Regions from separate parts of the Radiobacillus sp. PE A8.2 genome, predicted to be linked through region 2. Evidence: a T-box and tRNA genes for the amino acid it is inferred to sense, from the RefSeq annotation. Region 2 holds a T-box; the other holds one or more tRNA genes.

Region 1 (14,161 bases), on a different contig from region 2:
AGATTATTTAATTACTTTTAATTCCATAGTTTTTCACTTTAGCTTGAACATCAACATTTACTTTAACATTTGGATAAACCTCGTCATACCAATTCATTTGTTCCCATTCTTGAAAGCTCATCTTATTGCGAACATATCTGCCAAGACCAAGCGAATCAACCTTGTTATCCTGCAACATTTTAATAATATCATCACTCACCTTTTTTACATGCTGCTCAATTTTTTGCTCTAGAAATTTTTGATCCTCTGGTTTGCTTAAATCCTTTGAACCATTGTACTCTAGTGGTGATCCTTCAACTCTTACAACGATGTCTACCGTTATATCATCCTTGTTATTGTATGTAGCTGAAATATCTCTTGCATTTTTCAAGGAACTAAACATAAGCTGTACTGGTTCGTTTTTACCTTCTTCTTCAAACTTTAAGTTAATTGAACCTGCACTAAAATCACCATTTAAAAAGAAGAAATAGCGAGAAAGATATGGTTCAAGCTTAGTAACATATTGATCATCACGAAACAAGGCAATACCATCTACCATTACTTCCTGTTCCACCAGTTTCAATATTGGTGCTGATGGGTCTCTACCTTTATCATTAATATCTCGCTGGAATTGAAATAGCGTTGCTTCTGGTATCGAATTCATTTTTGTTTCTTTTTCCAATAATTCATCAATGTAGATACTAGACCTGGGCTTTTCTGGAAAATCAGGCTTCATTATCTCACTAGCTGTTCCTTCAACTACTGCAATTTTGATTTGCCTACCAAAGATTGGATCTCTGGCAAATGTATCAATATCTTCTCGTATGCCATATTCGGCAAGATCTTTACCAAATAAAATCACCTTAATTTTCCCACTTGCAATAATTCTATTTGTCTTTCTGGCCAAGTTTAGCATTGCTTCTTTATCTATTTTTGCATCGGTAGAAATTACTTCTCTTTTCTTTTGTGCATCTGGATCAACTTGAGGTATCGATGCCGTTACGTGTAAAGTCCTGTTTTTTTCATATTCTTCTTTATTAAATAAATCTAATCCTAGAGCGTTAATAAAACCAGCTTGTTCGACAATTCTCTGATCTGAACAACCAGTAAGGAATATGACTAGTACAACGATGCAGCATAATTTGTTAACTATCATATCGTACCCTTCCTCTTCGTCATATTATTAATTCCTAATAAGCACAGCAATAACAGAGGTAACCCAAACGCAACAAAAAACTCAACGATTGTTACTTTAAAAAATGCTTCTTCAATTAATCGTTGTATATCTAATCTTGTCGTTGCAAGATAAGAGCTAAGCAAGAGAAAAATTAGCAACCATTGTACTTTTATTTTCGGAAAAAGTCTTTCAGATATATGTAATGCAGGCCAAAAATAAAGGGTAATAGTAACGATTATATTTAATAAGAAGAAAGGATAAATAAGAGTATCTATCCTTTCTAAAAAACTGAATTCAATATATTGAAACATTAAAAGTGTTGGATACAAGGTTTCCATTAATTGTCCGAAACTGTAAAATCCGAATGCAACTATACAAATATACATATAAATAATTGTCGTCACCAAGTTTCCTAAAAAAACTCCTGTAAAATTTTTCCGTCGGCTGTCAATATGCGGGAAAACTAATAAAATAAATTCATAGCCTAGAAATCCACTATACACATTAAAATAACCTTCCACGTAGGAATCAGACCTTTCATTAAAAAAGAAAGTAGTCAAATTAACAGCGTCCCAAGACGGGAATATCCATATTCCAAACACAACAATTCATATTGTCAAAAAGAAAATAATTGTAGTTATTTTCGAAATATTATAGATTCCCTTTATAATGAATAGATAAGCAGTACCCAATATTATAAAGATAAATGGAAATGCTTTTGTTGTTTGAAAAGACACAATTTGTAACAGAATTACATAGTCCCGACAAACTAATATTGCAATCAAACACCATACCCCTATTAGAAAGAAGTAGATAGGAATATATAGAAATTTAGGCAACACATCCTCTATTATTTTAAAAATCGATCTCCCTTTGCCATACTTGTATACTAAAAATATGAGGAAAATGTTGAATGAAGCAATAGCAAAATGCATGACAAGGAAAATCCATCCATTCCTGCCATAGGCTTCACCAACTGTACGCGGGATACTGAATAAAGTAACTCCTGTTTGATTCATAAAAACGAGTATTGCTACCGTAAATGGATGTAATTTTTCACGCAACTATATCCCTCCACCTCAACGACTTATAATTATCTTTTTTTAGGATTTGGTGATATGGACTGTGTAGGTCTTGTTTTCTTTAATCCATATGGAGCACGAATAAAGTAGTTCAGCCAATCTCTCGGATGTGTAGGTGCAATTGGATTGACGTAGGGTGTGTTCAAATTAGTTAATCCACCAAGATGTATGACCAAAAGTAATAAACCTACGATGAGTCCAAAATTGCCAAACAAACCAGCTAAAATAATTACCATAAACCGAGCAATTCTTAATGATGCGCTTAAGATATAATTCGGGATAACAAACGACGAAATTGCAGACACTGCTACTGCAATGATGAGCGTATTACTAACCAACCCAGCATCAACCGCCGCTTGTCCAATGACAATTCCTCCTACAATACCAATGGTCTGACCGATTTTTGTTGGCAGCCTTACTCCTGCTTCCCGCAAAAGCTCGATTGCAATTTCTAGCATTAATGCTTCAACCAAAGGTGGAAAAGGAACCCGATGTCTAGACTCTGCTAGTGACATTAAAATCGTTTGTGGAATTACTTCATAACTATATGTCGTGGCGGAAACGTATAATGCTGTAAACGTTAATGTAATAATAAACGCAAAATACCGCATCAGTTTCATCGATGTACTAATAATCCATCTATTGTTTTTATCATCTGGTGATTCGAAAAACTCAAAAAAATTAGTAGGTGCTGTGAACACCGTCGGACTATGATCAACAATACCGGCAATTTTTCCAGAAACGAGCTTTCCTACGATAACATCGGGACGCTCCGTAGTGAAAAATTGGGGGAAGATAGAATTAGGAAACTCATCAATCATTTGCGCAAGCATATTAGCATCTTCAATCGAGTCAACCTTTACTTCTGATATCCTTTTATCTAATTCTTTAACTATGTCATTATTTGCTACTCCCTCAATGTACATTAAAGCCACGGTCGATTTTGTTAAATCACCCACAATGAATTTTTTCACTTTTAATTTCGGTGTTTGAAGCCTTCTTCTTATTAAAGACAGATTCACATTTGCCTCTTCGATAAAAGCATCATGTGCGCCTGTAATTATACTTTCTGATTCAGATTGAGTAATTGACCTTGATTTAGGACCATAAGCATCAACGATGTATGTCTTATTATGTGATAAAATAGCTACTTGTCCCTTTAAAATACCATCAACCGCTTCTATACATGTATCAATTCTTTTGTATTGCTTACGACTGAATAAGTTAGCAAGCTCACTCTCTTGTACATTGTTTAATGGCTCAATAATGTCTCTATCGAGGATCACATTTTCAATTAAATGACCAAAAAACACTAGTTTCACACCAATATTATTCACTGTATATTGTGTCAAATCATCACAATCTACTAGCGCAGCTAATATATTTTCCTCAGTTGGAGACTTTTGTTGTTTTTCAGGCTTTGCTTGTTGATGACTGTCTTTATTTTCTTTAAACAAAAAGCTGAAAAACCCCATGAATATCCTCCACTCAAAGTGTTATTTGTTTTTAAAATGCCACCTAAGTTAAAAGAATATACATCACTACTGCCCAGATTGATCCTTATACTACAAAAAGCTATCCAATTGGATAGCTTTTTGTAAAGTAAATATTTTTAACTCTTTTTATACATGCTTATCTTTCATCAATTAATGAGACAAGCTTGCACAATGTTTTCCAATTACGCACAGTCGATGGCACACCTAGCTTGTCAACTTTACTTGCAAGAGGTGAATTGCGTATACTTGTGCCAAATAATAAATAAATATCTCTACCAATTAGAAAATATAGCTCATCTTCAAATAAATAATCGTGTAAATCATCCACTTTTTCTAGCGCTGGTTCATGTAAGAGTAACGATACATACAAACTTTCACCTACCGCTGATCGTTCTGCCTTTCTTACTTGATCATCTGTAAATGGACATTTACGAATCAATGCTTTTAATTCTTCAGAATTTCTTAGTATCACAGGGATTTTAGCACCAAAAGTCGCATCAATTTCAGATTCGATTCGATTTCTTAATTCGTCTTCATGTTCTTCGGACTCAAATATTACATTCCCGCTTTGAATATACGTTTGCACATCGTGTAATCCAATATTTTCAAATCTTTGTCTTAAATCTGCCATTTTCATTCTGTTTTTTTTACCTACATTGATTCCACGTAAAAATGCAATATAGATTGTCACTATCTCACCACTTTTCAAAAATATCAAATCGATTGCTTATATTGCTCATAACCGGTCCTGCCAAATACACACTTAAACATCACTCGAAAGGGATATTAGCTTAGAACTCTTCCATTTGCTTTAAAGCATCTTTTAAATTTTTAACATCTTCGCTAGAAAGTGTTACACCTTTTCCCATTTTCTCATGATCAGGCGCCCAGTCCCGTATGTCGTATTTAGGGTCACGCCCATTCCAGCTGACAAGGTTAAGTTCCTTTTTCCAACCCTTTGGTGATTCAGACAATGTTGCTATCGTTTTTATAATTTCATACTTAAGTTCAGCCATACCTTTCATCCTCCCTATACTACTATAAAAATAGAATAACATAGTACACGGGTTCGTAGGTAGATTACTCAATTAGAACACACAACAAATCTAAGAAAAATAATTAAATTCCGCTTCCACACGTGCTTCTATCTCAATTAGACCCGGTTCTATTGGTGTCGATACACCACCCACTTCGGCACTTGCCAGTTGTTGATATGGTTGTAATATCTGCTCCTTCAATTGCTCTATCAATTTATTAGGAACAGGATCCAAATTTACCCGCATCGTTCCCGCAATCACCTGAGCTTTATTAGTGGCATTTTCAACTGCCATTTTTAGCGCTTGTTGGTAAAAAACTTCCCGATCCTTAACATTGAAAGTAATTGTTGTAATCTTGTTTACGCCACTTTGTACAGCAGTATCAATCACTTTACCTGTTTGCTCGATATTATCTAATGTAATGGATAGTAGATGGGTTACTTCATACCCCTTAAATTTCTGACTCCCATCAATATAATCGTACTGTGGGAAAATCGTATAGTCTGCCGTTTGGATATGGTCTTGATCTATAGATAACCGTTGCAAAGATTGGATAACGTTATCTATAATCCGAGCATTTTCTTGTTGTGCTGTTTCAAGCTCTACATCCTGTGTTACGACTCCTAACTGGATCCTAGCAACATTTGGTTCAACAGATACGAAACCAGACCCGTATACCGTCATATTTCTTGGCTTTGTATGATAGCTTTGTCTTACAGGAGGATAGTACATGTTTTTATCCCCTTCCAAATAATTTTAACTACTATTTATATCATGTTTTATTTATATGAAATATGTCAGTTTTTTTGCCCTAATTGTATTTGCTAGTTCAGTCCATTCTATAACTAATGATTTTGGGCCATCCAAATCCACATAAAACTGATTGATCTAACATTCCCAAACTATATGTGAATGTGATTCTTTGTATATTAGCAGACAAAATACGCGCTTTAGGAGATTCTGGTTAATCCATCGTTAATCTTAAGATATAAGATTTAATACTATCACTTGGTTGTGCCTTAAACACATACACCACTATAAGATTATTGACTAAATCACTCAATTGTTTATATAAGAAAACTACCTGCACAATTTTTCTTCTTTATTAATCACGTAATCTCTTGTATACTATACTTCGAGTCTCGAAAGAAAGGTGAATAAAATGACACAATTAGCTGAAGCACAGCTAAAAATAAAAGAAAGAATTTGGTCAAAAGACTTTGCCCTCATTTGCATGGCAAACTTTTTTATTTTCTTAGGGTTTCAAATGACCTTGCCAACACTACCATTGTTCGTACAACAATTGGGTGGAAGCGACCAACTAATTGGAGTAATTGTTGGTGTATTCACTTTTTCCGCTTTATTATTCCGACCTTATGCGGGGCATGCGTTAGAATCAAAAGGAAGACAATTTGTTTATATGCTAGGATTAGGCATTTTTGTTATATCTGTTGGCTCTTTTGCCTTTATCACTAGCATTGCAATATTGCTAATGATGCGTGTCGTGCAAGGTATTGGTTGGGGTCTATCCACAACAGCTACTGGTACGATCGCTACAGATCTGATACCACCTAAGCGTCGTGGTGAGGGTATGGGGTATTTTGGCCTTTCTGGAAATATAGCACTAGCATTTGGTCCCGCGTTAGGATTAGCACTTGTTGGTACAATATCATTTACGCAATTATTCTTAATTTGTGGTGCACTCGGTCTCGTTGCCGTACTGTTAGCTTCGCAAATCACTTACAAAAAAGTAGAAGAGTCCGAATACAAAACGGTTCCCGTTAAATTCGATATTTTCGAAAAAAGTGCCATCCAACCGTCGATTCTGTTATTCTTTATTACCGTAACCTTTGGCGGGATCGCATCATTTTTACCATTATACACAGCCGAGCAAGGAGTAGAAGGTATTGAGTTCTACTTTCTTGTATTTGCTATAGCCTTAATGCTATCACGGACATTCGCGGGTAAAATCTACGATACGAAAGGGCACATTGTCGTATTTTTGCCAGGTACAATCTTGATTGCAAGTGCCATGCTATTATTAGTTTGGCTGCCGAATTCCTTCATTCTTTATACTGCAGCAGCACTATATGGATTCGGATTTGGTACAGTTCAACCAGCACTGCAAGCATGGTCAGTCGATAAAGCTCCCGCTCATCGAAAAGGAATGGCCAACGCAACATTTTTCTCATTCTTTGACTTGGGTGTCGGTATCGGGGCAATATCATTCGGACAAATAGCATATGTATTCGGATATAGCTTCATTTATTTAACATCAGCCTTTTCCGTGCTGATTTCAATCGCTATTTATATTGGTGTTCTATTAAAAGGCAGAAAAGCTACTATAATTTAATGCTAAAAAAACGGCGGACTTTTTTAAAGGTTCACCGTTTTTTTATAATTTATTTTCTAACCATTCCATCAGTTGTTTTTTTGGAAAATATCGTTGACCATTCAGCTCCACCATAGGTATGTCAGGGTATTTTTCTAGAAATGCCGGGATATCTGCTTTATCAATATCAATATTCCAATGAAGATCCTTTTCTTTAATCAACCACGGTTCATTATCATCGACATCAAAATTCAACAAAGACTTACTATCCGCATTCCCAAAATTTTTCAAGCCTTCCCCGATAAAATACCCCATAGCAGCAAGACCAATTGCAAACCAGAAGAAATTAAAGTCCATTTGTGATCAATCCCTTTGTTATCTTTTATAATTATATCTAGTCCTTTTTCAGGATGTATTTTTTTGTCCAAGAGTATAATAGTAAGCTTATCATTATGATAGTTGTTAGTATGAAACCAATTGCATCCCAAAACGAGGTACTATTAACCGAATTAAATAATTGTGGTACCGTATTGTTAAAAACAAAAAGTAATTGTGGTACAAAATAAAAAACAAAAAGACTCATCGTTAATGCTACACTGAATAAATAGAACACGGCATAAAACCTAACAAACTTCTTTTCTGTTTCATACAATACATCATTACTAGTAGTTTTTACAATTGAAATTTTCTCGCTAATCCACTTTTTTCCACTTTCCATTAAGTTATAGCATCCAGTTAAATTTTCCAATACATAATATAAATCTGTTTTCATAAAAACACTACACTGATAGATGAACTTAATGAAAATATCGAAAATAATTACCGCCATAATACCTTGGAATATTGGGTTACTTGATATTAATGAACTAATTAATGCGATAAATAAAATAATATTATCGAATAACAGTCCACCTAAATATGGTACTAGTCGCTGTTTTGGTTGTAACTTCCATGTAGGTGTGAGATCAGTTTGTAGAACAATTAAAAAAAGTCTATGTCCAATCTCAAGTTTAGTGGCCAAACCATAGGATCTGGCTGCCAAAATATGACCCCATTCATGGTGAAGTAGGATAACGAATGTTATGCCAGAATAAAGTAATGTATTCATTATCATTGAATCAAATAAAAACAGGTCTTTATAATGTGGAAACAATTCTGGTTGTATAATAAAAATAGCAACATTAATAACTAATATTAAAAAATATAGTGACATCGTCCTTTTATTGAAATACCATTGACCTAATTTAATTGGAACACCTTGGAAATCTTTTGGGCTTTCATTTATCACTTGTTGATCAATTATATCTCCATCAATAGATTCTACTATATTCATATCTATTAACTGATTTGTAAAATCAGTCATGTCTATTTGTTCTTGCGGATATTTGATTTTTAATACTTCAGCGATTTTATCATTTGGAAAATTTTGTTCCATCATTTCTATCGCATCCACACATATTTTAGGCATCTCAAAAAACTCACCAGTCAGATTGTTCTCTGCAATATAGTTTTTCTTATCCTGACGTATAGTTAAAGGGGAAAGTTTTATTTTCGAATTATTTTTAATGATCATAAATTAGCTGCCACCTTTTTAAAATGTAAAAGGATACTAGAATATTAGACTAGCATCCTTTTACTAAAATCATTTTTCTATTATGATTTTGGTGGAGGAGGAAAGAAAATGCACCACCAACAAAGGCTACCTGTAGTTTTCACCTTAGAAAGTTTACGAATTTGCATAATTTCACCACCTTTCATTTAAAATTTATATATCAACTATTTAAGTATTCTAACCATTTAGGATAGACTTCCTTAAATGCGTCAACTAACGTTGGGTCAAACTGCGTACCTTTACCCTGTATTATTCGTTTATATGCCTCTTCTGCAGGCAATGCAGGTCGATATGAACGTGAAGATGTCATTGCATCAAAAGAATCAGCAATAGCAACTAATCTTGCCAAAAGCGGTATATTTTGATTACTTAGTTGGTCAGGGTATCCTTTTCCATCCCAGCGCTCATGGTGACTTCTTACTACACTTATACAATTTTGCAAACCCTCAATATTTGTTACTACTTTAGATCCAATCACTGGATGACTCTTAATTATTTCAAATTCTTCATCCGTTAATTTCCCTGGTTTAGTTAAGATATAATCTGGAATGTTTGCTTTTCCTATGTCATGCAATAAACAAGCAAAGTTAAGTGATCTTAAATCTAATTCGCTAAACTTTCCTAGATTTTTAGCAAAAATAATAGAATACTTTGCTACCCGTTGACTATGTCCTCGTGTATATCGATCCTTTAATTCTAAAGTTTCGACAACACCTCTCACAATTCCTTCTATTTGTACATCATATGAATCTTTTATTGCATTTACGTACTTGTGGAATCTAATGAGTATAATATAAGTAAAGATTGAAATAACGGCAATAATACTTATAGGTGCTATAACATTGGTTGTTTGCAAGATTATACCAACCAAACTGTATTTTAAGAGGGTTCCAATCAGAACTGTAAAAAAATATTTATTATTTACAAATATTGGCGTGAACAATATAAAAAAGATTTCTGTAATACTTCCAACATAGTAACTATCACTATTACCCCAATATAAAATAATATCATTCACAAAAATAATTGCAGTGTACGTTATAAAATAAATGTATTTTATTAGTCCTGGGTTGTCCTTATTAAAAAAATAAATAGCAATTGGTAGTAAACCTAAAAGAATTATGTATATTCCATAAGTAACACCCTGGGATACTACTTCATCTGCCCCATAAACTAAAAATTGTCCCAGAAATAATTCATATATTTCATAGCCTATTGAGATTGTATAGAATAGTATAAGGAAAAGTCTTGCTGCATATTTCTCTTCATTCAAGAGTGCGACACTATTAATATTTTTTTTTTGCATGATTGGTAACCTCACTATAAATGACATTCTAACTCTAATGTTTTATCAAAGTTTTAGATTATGAGATTCCTCTATTTATATCTTAGAGAAACATGAGTAATAACCAAAGGGACTTTTGACCTATATTAGAGTTTTATTTAGATTTTTTTGATTCATTGACAAGAATCGTGTAGATTCGACACTCTTATTATACAACAAACTGTCAAAGAAGAAAGTAAAAGAAAGTAAATTGTTAGTAATCTTCTCATATTCATTCTAGTTATCAAGTAATAGAAAAATTTATAAATAGTTTATCACATAGTTATTAGAAAAGTATAAATGGTTAATATAAGAACAATTAAATTTAAGAATTTATAATTTACTAATCTTAATTTCACAATGATGCTAGTATAGTTTTATAAAAGATATAATATATTGTTTAGTTTACATAATGAAAGAGTTCATTCAAATTTACTTATTTTCACTTTCATCAACATCATCCAAATCCAACCAAGACAACATTTCATGTACAACAGTATTTATTTTATCATTTACCATCTCATCACCATATTTTCTTTTAGCACGTTCGATGTTCACGAGGACTTTGTCACTAAACTGAATAACAGGTTCGTCAGTTTCAATATTATTAAAAAGATCAATTATTTCATCTAATGATTTATCAAATCTTTTTCTTTCAATTTCCGTTGCCTTCATATACATCACCCCGAATTAGATTATCCAAAGTCTTATTATTTACGCACTTATCAAAAATACTAAAAGGACCAGACTAATCCCTGGTCCTTTTAGGCTATCCCTGCTCTGTCTTCTTAACTTCTTCAATCAAGTAGTTGACGAAATATTCATCTCGTACCAACCAAGCTTGATGATATCTTTTTAAATATTGTTCAGTTTCTTCAAAACTGCTAAAAGTTTGTTCCATAATTTCTTGATTTTGTTTAATTACCCATTCTTGTTCATTTTTAAAATAAACAAAAAACATGTCATTATCTCGATTTTTATACATGGCTCCAAAAGTAGATTCTTTTACATTAAAACTATTTTGTTTAGCGTCTTCTTTTAAAGGCTCTAATTGAAATGTCGCTGCGACAAAATACTTGTATGCATCCTCAGTCAATTTTGCTCCCGATGCTTTTGCATGTCCGCCACCACCAAAAGTAGCCGCAATTGCAGAAACATCGACATTATCATGAATCGTACGGAATCCCATTCGCCTTCCACCAATATTTAAAATTACAATATAATCTAAGTGTGGAAACTCTTTACCTAACTCGTTTCCAAGTTCTGAATGATACATTTCAGCATAAACGACTCCGGCAAAATGATTATTTAATTGCGTTTGTACTAATTCACGCTTTTTCTTTTTTATATAGCGCTCTATCTTATGTTCTTCCATTTGAAGAATCTTTTGTTCAAATTCATCAAAATCAAAATGATTACTTGTTGTAAGGCGGTGTAGCATTTTTTGTTCAAATTCCTCTATAGATACTAAGAAGAACAATGCATTGAGCCGTTTTGCCTTTAGGTTATCATTTTTCTCCCATTCCCACGTATCATATTGCCTGACAAGCTCTACGAACTCCGAGACAGCAGAAGAAGGCTCCATTAATCCTTTGCCAATGAGGTATTCGTAAAACAATGAAGTTGCTGATGTTAAGTTACCTTTATCGTCTTCCACAACAACACTTGCCCATTCATAATCATTATAAGCAGTCGCAGATTTATGATGATCAATTAACTGCAACTTAGCACTGGACTGATAGAACTCTTCCAGTTTTGTTTCATTTTCTTTGCTTACTGATAAATCTGTAATGAATAAAAACGTATCTTCATTTTCATTTTCTAAAAACCACTTCACCTCTCGGTCAAGGCCCGAAATCGAGTTATATCGGACATTCACCTGTTTATCAAAAGCGAGTTTAGCAATAATTCCACACCCGACACCGTCTAAATCGTTATGCGATAGTAGTTTATACATAATGTTCACCTCTCTATGTAGTATGAGTTTTTCATCTCTAATTTATTGATAAGTAGAGTTTTGCATAAAAAAAAGTACTTCATACCCTTTTAAAAAGAATACTAGTACTTGTTGTATAAAGTGTTTAGAGTTATGTACAATATTGGTGGAGGGAGTAGGGCTCGAACCTACGAACCCGATGGGAGCGGATTTACAGTCCGCCGCGTTTGGCCAACTTCGCTATCCCTCCAAGATTAAATGTAAGTACGACCAATAGACTAAAACTATGGTCGGTTTTTGATGGAGGATGCAGGGCTCGAACCTGCGACCCCCTGCTTGTAAGGCAGGTGCTCTCCCAGCTGAGCTAATCCTCCAAGATAAGGTAAGTTTTTTAGGTAAGTTATTTTCGATTTCGCGAAAAACATTAGTGACCCGTACGGGATTCGAACCCGTGATACCGCCGTGAAAGGGCGGTGTCTTAACCACTTGACCAACGGGCCATATTAGAAAAATTTAAGATTTCGAATAGTAGCTACTCCTGCTACTTCGATCATGGAGTAATGGGCCTGAGTGGACTCGAACCACCGACCTCACGCTTATCAGGCGTGCGCTCTAACCAGCTGAGCTACAGGCCCTAAATGGAGCGGGTGAAGGGAATCGAACCCTCGACATCAGCTTGGAAGGCTGAGGTTTTACCACTAAACTACACCCGCAATTTCAGATATAGTTAGTTAAATTAATGGTGGCTCGGGACGGAATCGAACCGCCGACACACGGATTTTCAGTCCGTTGCTCTACCGACTGAGCTACCGAGCCATAATATTTTTAAAAGAAAAATGGAGGAGGAAGAGGGATTCGAACCCCCGCGGGCTTTGACACCCCTGTCGGTTTTCAAGACCGATCCCTTCAGCCAGACTTGGGTATTCCTCCATATATAAACTTACTCAGTGGACCCTGCAGGACTCGAACCTGCGACCGATCGGTTATGAGCCGATAGCTCTAACCAACTGAGCTAAAGGTCCAAAGATAGCGGCGGAGGGGATCGAACCCACGACCTCACGGGTATGAACCGTACGCTCTAGCCAGCTGAGCTACGCCGCTATAAAAAATGTAAAAGTGGAGCCTAGCGGGATCGAACCGCTGACCTCCTGCGTGCAAAACAGGCGCTCTCCCAGCTGAGCTAAGGCCCCGTTTTTGTAACTAGATTATTGCTTTCGCAAAAAAGTGGTCGGGAAGACAGGATTCGAACCTGCGACCCCTTGGTCCCAAACCAAGTGCTCTACCAAGCTGAGCTACTTCCCGTCAATGGCGCGCCCGAGAGGAGTCGAACCCCTAACCTCTTGATCCGTAGTCAAACGCTCTATCCAATTGAGCTACGGGCGCTTCAGATGTTTGCTTATGCAAAAATCATTGGTGCCGAGGGCCGGACTTGAACCGGCACGATAGTCACCTACCGCAGGATTTTAAGTCCTGTGTGTCTGCCAATTCCACCACCCCGGCATGGCAAGTTATTCTGGAGCGGAAGACGGGATTCGAACCCGCGACCCCCACCTTGGCAAGGTGGTGTTCTACCACTGAACTACTTCCGCAAAAACTTTGGTGCGGGTGGAGGGACTTGAACCCCCACGTCATAAGACACTAGATCCTAAGTCTAGCGCGTCTGCCAATTCCGCCACACCCGCATAAATGAAATTTTTTTTACTTTCGCACTTAATGAAGTTTATTTTGCTTTCGCAAAAAAACTTGATGAGCCATGAAGGATTTGAACCTTCGACCCTCTGATTAAAAGTCAGATGCTCTACCGACTGAGCTAATGGCTCCCTTAAATTCATCAAGATTACAACTGGTGCCGGCCAGAGGACTTGAACCCCCAACCTACTGATTACAAGTCAGTTGCTCTACCAATTGAGCTAGACCGGCAAATGACGGTCCGGACGGGACTCGAACCCGCGACCTCCTGCGTGACAGGCAGGCATTCTAACCAACTGAACTACCGGACCAGAGATTTTTTGTGAAACAAAAATATCTTTCATTTCGCAAAGCGAAAATATCTATCATTGATATTTTCTAACTTCACCTTTTAATAGATATTAATTACAATAATCCATTAAAAATTCCTAACTCCTACTTTGTACAAGGTAGTTAGAAAATATTAGTTTAAACTATATGATTATTTGTAGTTGCTT
Region 2 (16,530 bases):
CCTGTGTCTCTGCGTGCTAGCACTACATGGCCTTTTTCGATATCTTTTGGACCAATTTCAAGACGTAGTGGAATGCCTTTCATTTCATACTCATTAAACTTCCAACCAGGCATTTTATCACTAGCATCGATATCAATTCTGAAGGCTTTGCTTAGACGTTCCTTTATTTCATAAGCCTTATCAAGGACACCTTCCTTATGCTGTGCTACTGGTACGATCATCACTTGCTTCGGTGCAATTTTTGGTGGTACAACAAGACCACGGTTATCTCCGTGCACCATTATTAGTGCACCAATTAGCCTTGTCGTAATTCCCCAAGACGTTTGATGAACTGGCTGAAGTTCACCTTTCTCATCTGTATAGGTGATGTCAAATGCTTCGGCGAATCCCGTGCCCAAGTGATGACTTGTTCCTGTTTGAAGCGCTTTGCCATCGTGCATCAGACTCTCAATGGTAAGGGTGTAATTCGCACCTGCGAACTTTTCCTTCTCTGTTTTTTGACCACGAAGAACCGGAATCGCTAAGTAATCCTCACAAACAGATGTGTAGACATCAAGCATTTTTCTCGTTTCTTCTGCTGCATCTTGATCTGTTGCATGACACGTATGGCCTTCTTGCCATAAAAACTCTAAGGAGCGCAAAAACGGTCTTGTCGTTTTTTCCCAACGCACGACATTGCTCCACTGATTGTAGAGCTTTGGCAAGTCTCGGTAAGAGTGAATGATCTTAGAGTAGTGTTCGGCAAACAGCACTTCAGACGTTGGGCGAACAACAAGTCGTTCTTGCAATTCTTCATCTCCGCCGTGTGTTACCCATGCAACTTCAGGAGCGAATCCTTCAATATGGTCTTTTTCTTTTTGCAATAAACTTTCTGGAATGAACAATGGGAAATACATGTTTTCGTGACCAGTTTCTTTAATTTTCTTGTCTAGTGTATCGCGAATGTTTTCCCAAATTGCATATCCATACGGACGAATAATCATCGTTCCACGAACAGAACCATAATCAACTAGATCTGCCTGTTTAACTACATCGGTATACCACTGTGCAAAATCTTCTTCCATCGCGGTTACTTTTTCTACAAACTGTTTGTTTTTTGCCATGCTATTCACCTTCTTATATTATTTTGTGGACGCAAAAAAACCTCAGAATCCCAATAAGGGACCGAGGTTTGGTGGTACCACCCTTGTTTACAGCATAAATAGAGCTGTACACTTTTATTTGATAACGGATTGTCATCCGCAAGTATCTTATTCGATACCGTGCTCCAAGGCAGGTTCCAATGGGTCTAATGGAAATTTGCAGCAACCATTTCCTCTCTGTGTAATAGACACCCTTTGTAATAGTCCTTATCAATGCTTTTTCATCTATATGATTATTCTTACTATAAGAATCTATCGCATCGATGTCAAGATTTGCACTGTACTTTTCTAAATTTTCAAGTCCATTTTGGCATATTTATCACAGTTACACCGATAATAATTGCTAGCAAACCGATTAATGTTTGCACACTAAAAGCTTCTTTCCAAAAGAAGACACCAATTAGTACTGTAACCGCTGTACCAACACCAGCCCAAATCGCATACGTTAAGCCGATTGGCAAATCCTTAAGAGCAAGTGATAAGAAATAGAAGGAAACGGCATATCCAGCTAGGGCAGCAATCGTTGGTATTAACCTTGTAAATCCCTCCGACATCTTCAGCATTGAACCACCAATAATTTCCGTTACAATTGCAATAGCCAGCATTAAATATGCCATAAAAACATGCCTCCTTCACATTTATAAAACCTGTAAACTGTCTTTGTTTTCTTAGTTTATTTTTACAAAAAGAAAAGAATAAAAGCTACTATCGCCTTTTATCCTCTGGTATAATGCCATACAGTAGTATGTCGACAATTTGAGTTAGTGCCTCATTCACCGTAATGTTGTTTTGATAGAAAAATCCTTGATCAAATGTTGTATTAAAAGCCTCTATTAACACTTTCATAATAACAACGGTCGAGTAATTCGATTCTACTTCGCCCTGTTTGATACCTTCTTCAATTATTTGTTCTAGTTCTTCCCAATCTTCCTGTAATGAATCATTGATGTTTTGCCATAAATCAGGATAATATCGTTTCATGCCTTCAAGAACAGGTCGATCATATATTTGATAATACTCTGGAAGCACTAGCATTAAATTTTTAACTTTTTCTATTAGTGTAAGTGTTTGATCTGCAATAATATTGTTAGTTTTTTCGTCTGTTTCTTTTAAGATTCGTTCAACAATTGTCTGGATAATCTCTTCTTTCGATGAAAAGTGCTCATAGATGGTTTTTTTGCTAATCCCCATCCGTTCTGTAATATTATCAACAGTAAAACGCATGCCGCTCATTTGAATCTCTTCTACTACAGCCCGCAAAATTCGTTCCTTCAATTGGATAACCCCGATTCAGAGATGTGTAAATTAAATAAACTATTTTAGTTTAAAAAGTTTCCTTAGGCTTATTATATGCTATTTCACCTTTTTTTGTCAATGCCATCACCGCTGGTATCTATTTTTCCTTGAAAAGCATATGCTAATTTCTCCGCAACAACAGTAATTATTTCGATATTCCATGGTGCTCGCCTATTTTCAGCAATATCAAGCCACAATCGACCTTTTGCTGGCCAAAATGTAATTTCTAGTACACCTTTCTGTTTACCCCTTTTTACATGCCAATGATAACTTCCCTTTTTTGTACTCAATGTAGTTCGCTGAGTTATCGTTAGTTGAAATTCTGCGATGATTTCCTCGATTTGATCACAAATAATACCTTCATCGAATGGCTTAACTTCCGCCAACTTCTTACTTATTACATCATAAGTAATCACTTCATACCTCTCCTTGCTTTAATGATTAAAAAATGCGGATTAGTCATCAGATAATCAAATGCACTTTTATTCTTTTCCTTCATAGCTACGATTGGCTGAGGTTCCACTAATCTGTCAATCACAAAATACTGTGATATTTGATTAACTATATCTTCTAGCGGTCTTCGGTAAAAAGATACTGTGGTTGTTTTTCCTTGCTTCTTCCATTGATCCGTCAACAATTGTTTTGAAAAATAATCTTCACTTTCTTCAAATTTATGAAAATCCATAAATGGGTGATGAACAGAAAAAAGTAGTGAACCACCAGGCTTTAAGACACGCTTAAATTCCTGTAATGCTGACTGCCAATCCTTTATATAGTGGAGTGTTAATGAACTGAGAATTAAATCAAACGTTTGATCAGCCCACGGAAGTGATTCGGTTAAATCCTGACAAACTACCTCTACTTGGCTACCTACTCTTTTTTTCGTTGCTTTTACCATTTCCGGACTAATGTCTACTGCAGATACTTGTGCACCAAGCTCGAGCAGTTTCGCTGTATACCATCCCGCTGCACAACCTGCGTCTAAGATTCGAATTTCGTTCAGGTTACCTGGTACTTCCGCTAGCATTGCTGGCCGTTCATAATCGGTGTTGTACGGACTACTATGATCAACTTCTTTTTCGTAGGCTTTTGCAAGTGCATCGTATGTGTCTTTTATCGATTTTTTCATGCATGTCCTCCTCCTTACGTCATCTTTAACAGTGATCCCGATCTATTAGAGCGTGTCTCAATATGGAACGAGCTCGGTAGATTGATCAACCAAGCTCGTTAACGTATAACTTCTATTCCGTATCTTCACCAATAATTCTAACTTCTCTCTCCAACTCGACACCAAATTTATCTTTTACTGTCTTTTGCACCATTTCAATAACCGATATATATTCTGTCGCTGTGGCATTATTTTTATTAACAATAAAGCCTGCATGCTTCGTAGACACTTCTGCACCACCGATCCCTTTACCTTGCAGCTCACTATCTTGAATCAATTTTCCTGCAAAATAACCAGGAGGTCGTTTAAACACACTTCCACATGATGGATATTCTAACGGTTGCTTCGATTCACGTTTATAGGTTAAATCATCCATTACCGCTTTAATACTATCATAAGATGCTGGTTTCAAATCAAAACGCGCTTCTAAGACAATGTAGCCTTTATCCGGTATATTACTCGTACGGTAATCAAGGTCTAAATCCTCCGCAGCAAGTGTTAATAAATTTCCTTCTCGATCGACAACAATTGTGTGATGCAAAACATCTTTAACTTCTCCACCGTATGCTCCTGCATTCATATATAACGCCCCACCTACCGTTCCCGGAATGCCGCAAGCAAATTCTAAACCGGTTAACGTGTCTTTTAAGGCGTGGCGGGATACATCAATAATTCTGGCTCCACTTTCGGAAAAAACAGAATTTCCTTCAGTACGGATTGTAGTGAACCGCTTCAATGTCATTACAATTCCACGGATGCCACCGTCCCGTACAATTAAATTTGAACCATTACCTAACAAGGTAAAAGGTACGTCTAATTTGTTCGCCAATTTTATGATTTCTTGTACTTCTTGTTTATTAGAAGGTGTTACGAAATAATCTGCCTTACCACCTAAGCACGTATACGTATGATTTTTTAAGTATTCATCAAGTTTCACATTCTCTTTATCTGTAATAGAAATTAGTTGGTTATATATCGAATGGTCATTTGCCATATTTATCATTCCTTTATTAGAGGTTGTTCAAAAAGACACACTATTAGTAAGTTACGTCTTCAGACAAACGCCAAAATTTAATACACTCTAGTCAATTTTCAGCAATCCAAAATTACATACAGTTGGATAGGAAATACGATGTAAGGTAATTATGAAATTGACTCACATAAGAAGATTATAGCAGGTAGATAAGCTAGGCGGCAATCCCGTTTGGAACTCCTGTTTATATGTATGATAAATACTGGGGTAATGTGTCCTACCGAAATGAAAAAACTGGAGGTGTGCTGTGGTCCTGGCGAGATGTGAGCTGTTTGAAGTTGGCGGACACCACAGCTCTTATATGTGACAAAAGTGTTATATGTGGAATTGTGCGGACACCAGTGCACTTATTTGAATAAAATGCTTGCTGTTATATGCTGTTTTTAGTACATAAGGGCTCTGGTGGCTGTCAAATAGTCAAATCCAGCATTTCAGATAAAATAAGTGCTCCTATGTCCGCGAAAATACCTAGCCTGCTTGTGTGTCCTAATCACAGACCAGTGACGGCGTTCCCTGAGGCAAGAAAAGAAAGTTTACGAAAAGAGCCTCCTTAGTTTATATTGCCTGACCCGATTCAATACCGTTCATAATAAATGTGATCATATCATCTATTTCTCGTTCATTGTCCCATTGTTTATTTGGCATGACAATATACCTAGTAATCACAAATCCGAGAAACGTCGATAAAGAAAAGCGAATAATAGTAGGGATAGGAAATTCTTTTAACTTCCCCTGTTTTTGGAATGCTATAATCACTTCTTCTAGCCTTGGATAGACTTTGGCCTGGAAGTTTTCCTTTAAGACAATTTGGATCTCCTCATGAAAGGCTATTTCTTGTAAAACAATTTTAATCAAAGGTAAATTCCCTTCTACAAATTCCAAACGATTCGTAATGAATGCACGTAATAAATCTTCAAATTCGTTAAATTCTTTCTTAAAAATATCGTTAACCATCTGTGAAGCAAAAAAAGGAACGGCAAGCTTCATGAGTCCTGGTTTAACAATCGAAAGTAACAAGTCTTTTTTCGTTGGGAAGTGACGAAAGATTGTTCCTTCTGCTACTCCTGCTTGTTTGGCAATCTCACTTGTTGATGTAGCTGCATATCCTTTTTCCGCAAAGATTTCGATAGCGGAAATAATGATTTTTGCTTGTTTAGTAGTTAACGACACTTCTTGTGCTTCCATTAGCTGTTTCACATACGTTTCATCCATCCTAACGGCCTCGTCTCTGTTTTATTTTCGGTATGCTTTTAGTGTACCAAGATTAAGAAGGAAAAATAAAATGGAAAAACCTAAGATGATAATTATATCGGTTTGAATGGCCTCGAAGCCGTTTCCTTTAATCATTACTTCTGTTAGTGCATTTGCACCATATGAAATCGGCATTATTTTACCGATTGCTTCAACCCAAACCGGGGCATTTTCTAAATTGAATAATCCAGAGAAAAAGGCTTGCGGCACGATCACAATCGGTATAAATTGCATAATCTGAAATTCATTTTTCGCGAATGTTGAGAGCCATATACCTAACGTTAATGCACAAAGTGCTAGCAATAATGTGATAAGCATGACATAGAAGATCGACCCTTGTAATGGGATGTTAACAACATAAACCGCAAATAATACGACGATAATAGATTGGAGAATTGCACAAATTCCGAAGCCAATAATGTAGCCGGTAATCATTTCCCAACCTTTAAGTGGCATCGCAAATAATCGCTCCAATGTACCACGTGATTTTTCTCTTAGAAATGAGATTCCACCAATTAAAAACACAAAGAAAAATGAAAAGAAACCGATCAAGACTGGACCGACATAATCAAAGGTTGTGGCCGATTCAATGCCGTAATAATAGTTGGTTTGTATTGATTGGTCTGGAGTTGTGTTTGCAGCAGAAAAAGCCTGTTGGAGCATGATCTTGATTTGCTTGGCGTTTGGTTCACTATCATCAACTGTAATTTGCACCTTATTATTTTGCCATTCTACAACTGCATCAATCTCAGAATTCCTTAATGCATCAAACGGATTTTCTATTTCATCAATTTGCATATCAGACTCTTCCAACACTTGAGATAAATGCTCCGGTATATTTATAGTCGCAATTGTTGGTGGTGTGGATTCGTTATCTAATACTAACCACGTTAAAGTTAAAATAAGTAAGGGTGCAAATAAAAGTAATGCTAACGATCGTTTATCCCTGATAAATTGTTGCAGAATCCTAACGACTATCGCTTTAATTTTCAATTTGCTGCACCTCCATAAACCAAAAATGCTTGTTCAATGGTGTCTGTTTTCGTGTCGCCTTTTAGTTGGTCAGGTGAACCATCCGCAATAATCGAACCGTTTCGCATAAGAGCTAACTTATCGCACTTTTCTGCCTCATCCATCACATGTGTTGTAATTAAGATTGTCGTACCTTGTTGTTGTAATCTTGCAAAATAATCCCAAATCTCATTACGTAAGACCGGGTCAATTCCTACAGTTGGTTCGTCTAATAAAAGTAATTTCGGTTGATGTAATAAAGCAGCCGCTAAAGATAAACGTCGTTTCATTCCACCAGAAAAAGCTTCGACTATTTTGTTCTTTGCTGCTAATAAATCTAATGTATCAAGAACTTGTTCCACGCGCTTTTTAACATTTTTTCTAGGCACACCATAAATGGAAGCAAAAAAGGCTAAGTTTTCTTGCGCTGTTAATTCGCTGTATAAGGCATCAGATTGTGCCATGTAGCCAATATTGCTCATTGCCTTTAAAGAAGGCATCTTCATTCCTTCAACTATTACTTCTCCTTGGGTAGGTGTCAGTGTACCTGCTATCGTTTTTACTAAGGTAGTTTTTCCTGATCCTGAAGGCCCGAGCAGTCCAAAAATTTGACCTTCAGTTACAGAAAACGTGATGTCGTTCAGCACTTGTTGCTTTCCAAACCGATGAGAAACGTGGTTAATCGCTATTGCCGAATTCATAAAATCACACCTTTGTTTTATAGTGAGTGATTACTCACTTTTTATTTTACGCTTAAAGCTTTCCAGTTTCAATCTTTAATTAGAAAGAGTAATTAACTTTTTTATTGGTATAAACAAAGAATGAGCTGTTTATACAGCTCATTCTTTATAAAATACCTGAACATTTAATAATCAATTTTTTATTATATTATCAGCTCTGTTTACACTTAAACATAGAACCACCATTGATACCACAAAATAAAACACCCAATAACTAATACTGTATATAGCCAATACTATTTCAATAACTGACAATATTATAGAAGAAATTAATCCCGACACTACTTTTACATCTTTCAAAAACTTTGTAATTCATTATTTTACATCACCTCAATGATAACCGAAGATGCATTTAATGGTTCGACTTATCGAACTTTAATTTACCAGTAGGAAGGAAAACATCCTCTTTTTGGGTAACGTTAATTACTCGCATAATACCTCTTGCAACACCTATAACATAACCAATAAAAAGTCCCAAACCAACACCAATTAGCAGTAATGAATTAGGTGATATCTCTAAAATAGAAGGAGTGTTATTTCCAATCCAATATCCACCGAACATACCTATAAATATTATCGAACCAATGATCAAGAAACGATTAAAAACAGAACCAAGCATAACATCACGAATTTTCTTATCCATCTCAATAATCCCCTCCACTAAATTTATAAACCTTGCATCCATGGCATTGATAAATATATCAATTACCTCTTTAAAAGAAAGATTCCTGTTTTCCAAAATATATAAGAATTCTTCTTCATAGCGTTTTCTCCACTTTTTAGGATACAGATGGATTAGCCACTTCATATTAGACCTAACCTTTCAAATCCCAACTTGGTAACAGTTTCAATTTCCTTTAATTTTTCTTGTAGATACTGTCTGCCTTCAGAAGTAATTTGGTAAGGTTTTTTTCTATCTTTTGAGGGAATAGCCTCAATTAATTCTAATTTCTCCATTCGGCTAATAGCACCATATAAGGTCCCAGGTCCAAGTTTAATGTCGTATGAATTTTCAATGTCTTCCATGATTGCATAACCATGTTTGTTTCCCTCAGCTAAACTAATTAAGATAAACAAAGTTGGTTCAGAAAATCGGTCAGTTGAACTCACAGGCTTTTTGTCATCTCCTTTCAACTATTACACTTAACGTTATAACGTATAACGTAATAATAAACTATAAAAAATTATAAGTCAATTATTTGTGCACTTCCCACATCCTTATCCGATTTATGTTTATATAACTATTAACTTAGAATATTGACTGTCGCACACGCTCATCCGAATGCCAAATAAAAGTAAAACAGGGAACTCACCATGGAGTTCCCTGTTTGTGTTACTATTGTTGCTTGTTTTCCAAGCCTTGTTCGGCGAGTTGGATCATTCGTTTCACCATGAACAAGGCATATGCTATAATAGGTTTAATTAAAGATATTGGAGTGAATGCTGTGAGAAAAATGGACTTTTCTGATCTTAATAAAGATATTTTCGAAAAATTACCCACAGTTGAACGTTCCATTCTTCGCATGAAAGAGTCACAAAGAAATATACGTACTAGAGCCCGCGATGAAAATGAAATCAAGGTTCTTGACCAATTATGTTTAAAGCGTTGGAAGAAAGCTGAGCAAGAAGGTAAAGTGAAATACCTTAGTGAACGAGTGTGGTATTATGAAGTCGATTGAAGATGCTAAAAGAGAAATCGAATCCCTAATACCCGGAAATAAATTTCAAAAAATGTTAGGTGTTACAACAATACTTACAATTTTATTAGAAGAGCGGTATCGGATTTTCCCTGTTATTGTTGGTGGCTTTGCAGTAGAAATTTATACTAGAAGTGATTATACCACCATCGATGTTGATTTAATTATCAGTGATCGAAAGGTAGCAGGAGATATTCTCATTCAACTTGGATTTAAACCTGAAGGGCGTCATTGGTATCATGAGGATCTAATGGTGAGCGTTGAAATTCCAAATGACATGCTAGAGGACGCAGATTACGACAAAGTGATGGAACTTAATCTTAGCAATAACCAAAAAGTGTTCGTTATTGGAATAGAAGATATAATTTTAGATCGACTTCGAGCATGCATTCACTGGAAATCATCGTCCGATTGTGAATGGGGGCATCGCATGTTCTTAATCCACTACGATCGATTGGATCTTGAGTATATGAAAAGGGTCTCGCATGTTGACAATACCATAAAACAGTTAAACGATTGGATCGAAAATTTAAACAAGTAAGAAAAGAGTGGGGCGTCTTGCTCACAGAAAACGCTGTGGCCCCTTTGCCACAGCACCAACTAACTACAGGGGTAGGTAGGCGGAGTTAGACTAAAAAGGGAACTCTTAGCGAGTTCCCTTTTTATGTTGCTATTTTTGTTCACTTTCCAAGCTTTGTTCGGCGATTTGGATCATTCGTTTCACCATTTCGCCACCCACGGATCCGTTTGCACGTGCAGTCGTATCAGCACCAAGCTCGACACCGAATTCGTTCGCGATTTCTGCTTTCATATTGTCCATCGCTCTTTCCGCACCTGGCACCAACAATTTATTACTGTTTGCCATTCGTGATCATCTCCTAGTGGGTTCTAGTTGAACAGCTTTTTGCTGTTCACTACTTAAGGTGTACAGCACACGTTTAGTTACACCTGTTAACATAAGGAAAAGTGGCCCTTATTTAAATAAGGGCCACTCTTCCGGGTTAATTGCTCCACACTTTTGGATAATTGCACCATACGGGGCGGGAATTGCACCACAATCACGTGTTATTGATGCATACAACAGCGCAATTGCACCACACCGGCGCATAATTGCTCCAATCCCCCAAACCACACTACCCCATCAATGCTGCCATTAATGCTTTCTGGGCGTGGAGGCGGTTTTCTGCTTGTTGGAAGACTACTGACTGACCACCATCAATGACACCAGCAGACACTTCTTCGCCGCGGTGTGCAGGTAGGCAGTGCATAAAGATTGCTTCTGCATTAGCAAGCTTCATCAGCTCGTCATTCACTTGAAAATCAGCGAATGCTTGCTCCCGTTTCTGTTGCTCACTCTCCTGCCCCATGCTTGCCCATACATCCGTATAAATCACGTCCGCACCTTTTACTGCCTCTCTTGGATCATCTGTAACGATAACTTTATTGTTTGTGACAAATTGCTTCGCTTGGTTAACGAATGTTTGCTTTGGTTGATATTCTTTCGGAGCTGCAATACTGATGTCCACGCCCATAATCGCCGCACCGATCATCAAGCTGTTCGCCATGTTGTTTCCGTCACCAACAAAAGCAATCTTCAACCCTTCCAAATTACCTTTACATTCTATAATCGTTTGCATATCTGCAAGCACCTGACACGGGTGGTAATCGTCCGTCAATCCATTAATTACGGGAATACTCGCATTTTTTGCTAACTCGACTACATCGGCTTGTGAAAATGTCCGGATCATGATTCCATCTAAGTATCCAGATAATACTTTAGCGGTGTCTGAAATCGGCTCACCACGTCCTAATTGAATATCTTTAGAGCTAAGAAATAAACCAGTACCTCCTAGCTGATAAATACCTGTTTCAAAGGATACGCGTGTACGTGTCGAAGACTTTTCAAAGATCATTCCTAACGTTTTTCCTTTTAGCGGCTGTACTTCCTCACCTTTTTTACGTTCTGTTTTTAAATAGGCAGCCAACTCTAACAAGTACGCTATTTCTTCTTTGGAATAATCAGCTAACGTCAAGAAGTCTCTTCCTTTTAACTGCTTCTCTACATTCACAGAAGTAACACTTACAGTCATTTTAGTACACGCTCCTTTTTATTGATTTCTGTATGTTCTTTCATATAGTCATTGATCGCCACTGGTGATTCTTGTTGTTGCTGTGAAGCCTTTACGTAGGCAACGAGCGACTCAACTGCTGTTAAACAAATCGTATCTGATTTTAATGCAGCTTCTCGTAAATTCACATGTGCACTTGAAGCACCGGTACATGCAACTAAATCAAATTCACTATCAATACATGGCTCTTCTGCATCATGTAGCTCAAGCGTTCTTGCAACCGCAATTCCTTTACCTGCAAGTAGTTCAGAAGTAGCTGCATCAGCAACAATATTCGTCTTAATATTTGATAAAGATTCGAGTAAAGCTTGGTTGTTCATATCCTTCTCGGTAATTGACAAATAAATTGATGCTTCTTCTGTTAATGGGATCAAGCTTTTTTCTTTCCAGCCAAATGCCTTCGCTAATGCGGCCTCTACTGTCGTACCTAAGCCAATTGCTTCTCCAGTTGATTTCATTTCTGGTCCTAACAATGGATCAACACCAGCTAATTTGTTTGTAGAAAACACTGGCATTTTCACTGCATAATACGGTATTTCTTTGTGTAAACCAAGTTGCCATTCTTGATTTTTTAGTGCCTCACCCATTTGCACGCGCGTAGCTAAATCAATCATTGGTACTCCAGTTACTTTACTAGCTATCGGCACGGTACGAGATGCTCGCGGGTTTACTTCTAAAGCGTAAATAATATTGCCATCATCGCTAACGACAAACTGGATATTTAAGATCCCTTTCACCTTTAGCTCTGCTGAGATTTGTTGGGTGTACGTTGCTATCTTCTCTTTCTGTACTTCTGTTAGCCCTGGAGCTGGAAAGATAGCAATACTGTCACCAGAGTGCACACCTGCGCGCTCAATGTGTTGAAAAATGCCAGGTATTAGCACATCATCACCGTCACAAACGGCATCTACCTCTACTTCACTACCCGAGATAAAACTATCCACTAATAATGGGAAAATTCTTGTTCCAGGTGAAGACTGCTTCAATCCTTCAAGGTAATTAAACAGCTCGGTCTCGTTACGAACGATTACCATACCACGACCACCAATTACATATGACGGACGAATTAACACCGGATATCCAATTCGCGCCGCAACCTCTTTCGCATCATTCGTGTCCATGACCGTTTCCCCTGGAATATGTGGAATATTTAACTTTTTTAATAACTGATAAAATTGATCCCGATCCTCTGTAGCTTCGATCACAGACAACTCGGTACCAGCAATTTTTACGCCAGCCTTACTTAGCCCATCTGCTAAGTTTATTGCTGTTTGCCCACCAAATTGTACAAGTACGCCGTCCGCATTTTCTTTACGTACTACATTGATCACATCTTCTTCTGTTAACGGTTCAAAATAAAGATGGTCTGCAGTGTTAAAATCGGTACTGACTGTTTCTGGATTGTTGTTCACAACAATTGCATCGATTCCTTGATCTTTTAACGACATCGCTGCATGCACAGAGCAGTAATCAAATTCAACACCTTGCCCAATTCGGATCGGCCCTGACCCTAAAACGACCATGCGCTTTTTACCTGTTAAGGGCTCTACTTCATCGAATTCGGTCCACGTTCCATAAAAATATGGCGTGTCTGCCGAAAATTCTGCGGCACATGTATCAACCATTTTATATGATGGATTTATATTTAATTCCTGTAAGCGCGCTTCGATTGCACTCGGCTCAATCGATAACAGCTCTGCTAGTGTCTTGTTGGTAAAACCTAGTACCTTTGCTGTACTAAGCGTATTTGCGTCCAATTGCTCCCAGCCAGTTTGCTGTATATCCTTCTCCATTCTTATTAACTTTGCGATCTCATTTAAGAAATATTTATTAATGCTCGTCAATTCATGGAGTGCATCAACCGTGTAGCCTCTGCGTATAGCTTCTGCTAAGACAAATAAGCGCTCATCGGTAGCCTGTACGACCGCTGTTTCCAGCTCTTCTTTTGACAGCCCTTGAGCAGATGGTAATGATAAGTAATCTAATCCAACCTCTAGTGAGCGTATTGCTTTATTTAATGCAGCAGGGAAATTACGGGCGAGAGCCATAACCTCGCCAGTTGCTTTCATTTGCGTTCCAAGCAAACGATCGGCGTGCGCAAACTTATCGAATGGCCAACGCGGGATCTTTACCGCAATATAGTCAATTGCTGGTTCGAAGCTTGCATACGTATCTCCCGTTATCGGATTCAGCACCTCATCCAAGTGATAACCTAGTGCTAACTTGGCAGCGATTCGTGCAATTGGATATCCAGTTGCTTTCGATGCAAGTGCACTTGAACGGCTTACTCGCGGATTTACTTCAATAATAATGTACTCATCACTAACTGGATCAAGCGCAAATTGGATGTTACATCCGCCAACAACGCCAAGCTCACGAATGACACGACAAGAAGAAGTTCGCAGCATTTGATACTGACGATCTGTCAGGGTTTGTGATGGAGCAACGACAATGCTGTCCCCCGTATGGACACCAACCGGATCGATATTTTCCATGTTACAAACAATAATGCACGTATCATTGGCATCACGCATAACTTCATATTCAAGTTCTTTCCAGCCTTTTACACTTTGTTCAATTAAAACTTGGCTAATCGGGCTTGCGTGTATTCCACTTTTAACAAATCGGATTAACTCTTTCTCATCGTTGGCAATCCCACCACCTGCACCACCGAGCGTATATGCTGGTCGGATGATAATCGGATACCCAACAGACGTAGCAAAACGAACCGCTTCGTCTACTGAGCTAGTCGATACACTCTCTGCAACCGGTTCGTTTATCGATTTCATCATCGATTTAAATAGCTCACGATCTTCACCATTTTGTATCGTATCTAACGGGGTTCCAAGTAAATTTACATTGTATTGCTTTAGCACTCCTGCCTCCGTTAAGGCAATAGCAAGATTTAGACCGGTTTGACCACCAAGTGTTGGTAGCAAACCATCTGGTCGCTCTTTTTTAATGATTTCCGTTATCGATTCAACCGTTAACGGCTCTAAGTATACTTGATCAGCGATATTTAAATCCGTCATAATCGTGGCAGGATTGTTGTTTACTAGCACAACTTCGATGCCTTCTTCTTTTAGTGCTAAACAAGCTTGGGTACCAGCATAATCAAATTCTGCTGCCTGCCCAATAACGATCGGTCCTGAACCGATGACGAGTACTTTGTGAATATTATCTAGTTTAGGCATGCTGTTTCTCTCCCTTGCCTACCATCTGGCTGACGAAATTTTGAAAAATATTATGTGTATCTATTGGTCCTGGGTGTGCCTCTGGGTGGAACTGTACAGACATTACCGGTTTTGTTCGGTGCATTAAACCTTCAACAGATTTGTCATTAACATTAATGTGTGAGATGTTCCATTCATTGATTGGCACAGAATCCATATCAACTACATAGCCGTGATTTTGCGATGTAATCACTACTTTGCCGGACATTAAATCTTTTACTGGGTGGTTGCTGCCACGGTGACCGTATGGCAATCGTTTTGTTGTGCCGCCATATGCTAAGGCAATCAACTGGTGACCAAGACATACACCTAGTGTCGGATAGATATCTGCAATTTGTTTTATATTATTTGCAAGATAGTTTAAATCCTTTGGGTTACCAGGGCCATTCGATAATACAACCCCGTCAGGATCAAACTTATTTATTGTTTGGAGTGACGTATCAAACGGTACAACAGTAACATTACAACCTAATTCTAATAATGAATTAGTGATCGAATGCTTGTAGCCAAAATCGATAACAATCACGTGTGGATTTGGCACACCACTGAACTTCTGTGATGATGTAAAATGTATAGATTTTGTAACGGATACCTTTTTGACAATCTGTGGGTCAGAAATGAATTTTTTAGGTTGATCATTGGGACGCTTTGATATTTTGCCATACACTTCACCGTGTTCCCGAATAATTCGTGTAAGGGCGCGTGTATCAATGCCATAGAGCGTTGGGATATTATATTGTTCTACTATATCTACGATAGAACGACTAGATTCATAGTGTTCCGGTGTAAAACAAGGATTGGATATGATCCAGCCTGCGAGGGAAGGCTTTAAGCTTTCATTGTCTATATCATTAAATCCATAGTTTCCTATTAGTGGATAAGTCATTGTGACAATTTGACCTGCATAAGAAGGATCAGTCATTACCTCTTGATAACCTGTCATAGCTGTATTAAAAACCATTTCACCTTCAACAGCCGTTGTACTACCAAGCCATTTCCCCTCTAATACATCTCCAGTACTTAATACGAGATAACCCGCTTGTTCACTCATGATTTTTTCTCCTCCCCTAAGAAAAATAAATATTTATACTATATAACTAATATTTATGCATTGGTGGTAAAAAAGAAGAACTAAGCCCCTCTTGCGGCGGAAACTTAGCTCTTCATTAGATCTATTTACCTTGTATTAATTGCGCGTGCTCATTAATCCAATTTGTATTCTGTTCTAGTAATTTTTCAGCTGTAAGTAACTGTTCTTCTACTCGGTTTCTTGCTGTGCCACCAGCAACATTACGTGCGTTCACAACAGCCTTTGGTGTCAATACATCAAAAATGTCCTGTTCAATTAATGGTGAAAACTCTTTAAACTCATCTAATGTTAAGTCGAGCAAGTATTTCTGTTTTTGAATACAATCTAACACCACTTGACCAACGACCGCATGAGCTTCTCTAAACGGTAAGTCCTTACCGACCAAATAATCTGCAAGGTCTGTTGCATTCGAATAATCCTTCGCTACAGCCTCATACATTACTTCTTTTTTGACGTGCATCGTTTCGATCATTGGTGCATATAGCGCAAGTGCACCTTTTAACGTCTCAACGGTGTCAAACATACCTTCTTTATCTTCTTGCATATCTTTGTTATAAGCTAAAGGTAAACCTTTTAATGTTGTTAACATCCCTATCAAGTGACCATACACACGTCCGGTCTTACCTCGCACAAGTTCAGCCACATCAGGATTTTTCTTCTGTGGCATCATGCTACTACCAGTACAAAATGCATCGTCTAATTCGATAAAATTAAACTCAGCACTTGACCATTGCACGAAT

Evidence for each region. The T-box of region 2 lies ahead of proS (proline--tRNA ligase). A T-box ahead of a tRNA ligase gene usually reads a tRNA of that ligase, here a tRNA-Pro.
Region 1: it has a tRNA-Pro gene. The T-box ahead of proS (proline--tRNA ligase) is inferred to sense a tRNA for this amino acid. The anticodon was not compared.

The regions. Positions count from the first base shown of each region.
Region 1 covers NZ_JBJGXI010000074.1:2,398-16,558, forward strand. Annotated here, with positions in the region: gene ACI6MV_RS23670 (Ger(x)C family spore germination protein) at 8-1,135, opposite strand; partial or broken gene ACI6MV_RS23675 (GerAB/ArcD/ProY family transporter) at 1,132-2,220, opposite strand; gene ACI6MV_RS23680 (spore germination protein) at 2,250-3,713, opposite strand; gene ACI6MV_RS23685 (DUF1697 domain-containing protein) at 3,871-4,425, opposite strand; gene ACI6MV_RS23690 (YdbC family protein) at 4,526-4,750, opposite strand; gene ACI6MV_RS23695 (SIMPL domain-containing protein) at 4,841-5,503, opposite strand; gene ACI6MV_RS23700 (MFS transporter) at 5,934-7,124, shown strand; gene ACI6MV_RS23705 (DNA-binding protein) at 7,167-7,460, opposite strand; gene ACI6MV_RS23710 (hypothetical protein) at 7,498-8,571, opposite strand; gene ACI6MV_RS23715 (HD-GYP domain-containing protein) at 8,876-10,021, opposite strand; gene ACI6MV_RS23720 (atypical membrane-integrating protein (Mistic protein)) at 10,472-10,714, opposite strand; gene ACI6MV_RS23725 (DHH family phosphoesterase) at 10,809-11,996, opposite strand; tRNA gene ACI6MV_RS23730 (tRNA-Tyr) at 12,140-12,225, opposite strand; tRNA gene ACI6MV_RS23735 (tRNA-Val) at 12,277-12,349, opposite strand; tRNA gene ACI6MV_RS23740 (tRNA-Glu) at 12,404-12,475, opposite strand; tRNA gene ACI6MV_RS23745 (tRNA-Ile) at 12,537-12,610, opposite strand; tRNA gene ACI6MV_RS23750 (tRNA-Gly) at 12,615-12,688, opposite strand; tRNA gene ACI6MV_RS23755 (tRNA-Phe) at 12,716-12,791, opposite strand; tRNA gene ACI6MV_RS23760 (tRNA-Ser) at 12,813-12,905, opposite strand; tRNA gene ACI6MV_RS23765 (tRNA-Ile) at 12,924-12,997, opposite strand; tRNA gene ACI6MV_RS23770 (tRNA-Met) at 13,003-13,076, opposite strand; tRNA gene ACI6MV_RS23775 (tRNA-Ala) at 13,093-13,165, opposite strand; tRNA gene ACI6MV_RS23780 (tRNA-Pro) at 13,201-13,277, opposite strand; tRNA gene ACI6MV_RS23785 (tRNA-Arg) at 13,282-13,358, opposite strand; tRNA gene ACI6MV_RS23790 (tRNA-Leu) at 13,387-13,475, opposite strand; tRNA gene ACI6MV_RS23795 (tRNA-Gly) at 13,490-13,564, opposite strand; tRNA gene ACI6MV_RS23800 (tRNA-Leu) at 13,573-13,657, opposite strand; tRNA gene ACI6MV_RS23805 (tRNA-Lys) at 13,723-13,795, opposite strand; tRNA gene ACI6MV_RS23810 (tRNA-Thr) at 13,820-13,895, opposite strand; tRNA gene ACI6MV_RS23815 (tRNA-Asp) at 13,902-13,975, opposite strand.
Region 2 covers NZ_JBJGXI010000067.1:1,017-17,546, forward strand. Annotated here, with positions in the region: gene proS (proline--tRNA ligase) at 1-1,103, opposite strand, end outside; T-box leader at 1,157-1,365, opposite strand; gene ACI6MV_RS22980 (DMT family transporter) at 1,439-1,759, opposite strand; gene ACI6MV_RS22985 (TetR/AcrR family transcriptional regulator) at 1,848-2,417, opposite strand; gene ACI6MV_RS22990 (hypothetical protein) at 2,501-2,854, opposite strand; gene ACI6MV_RS22995 (class I SAM-dependent methyltransferase) at 2,851-3,567, opposite strand; gene murB (UDP-N-acetylmuramate dehydrogenase) at 3,680-4,600, opposite strand; gene ACI6MV_RS23005 (TetR/AcrR family transcriptional regulator) at 5,195-5,851, opposite strand; gene ACI6MV_RS23010 (ABC transporter permease) at 5,873-6,883, opposite strand; gene ACI6MV_RS23015 (ABC transporter ATP-binding protein) at 6,880-7,602, opposite strand; gene ACI6MV_RS23020 (hypothetical protein) at 7,994-8,449, opposite strand; gene ACI6MV_RS23025 (PadR family transcriptional regulator) at 8,446-8,751, opposite strand; gene ACI6MV_RS23030 (hypothetical protein) at 9,033-9,320, shown strand; gene ACI6MV_RS23035 (hypothetical protein) at 9,307-9,879, shown strand; gene ACI6MV_RS23040 (alpha/beta-type small acid-soluble spore protein) at 10,009-10,203, opposite strand; gene ACI6MV_RS23045 (hypothetical protein) at 10,312-10,446, opposite strand; gene argF (ornithine carbamoyltransferase) at 10,472-11,428, opposite strand; gene carB (carbamoyl-phosphate synthase (glutamine-hydrolyzing) large subunit) at 11,425-14,661, opposite strand; gene ACI6MV_RS23060 (carbamoyl phosphate synthase small subunit) at 14,654-15,751, opposite strand; gene argH (argininosuccinate lyase) at 15,873-16,530, opposite strand, start outside.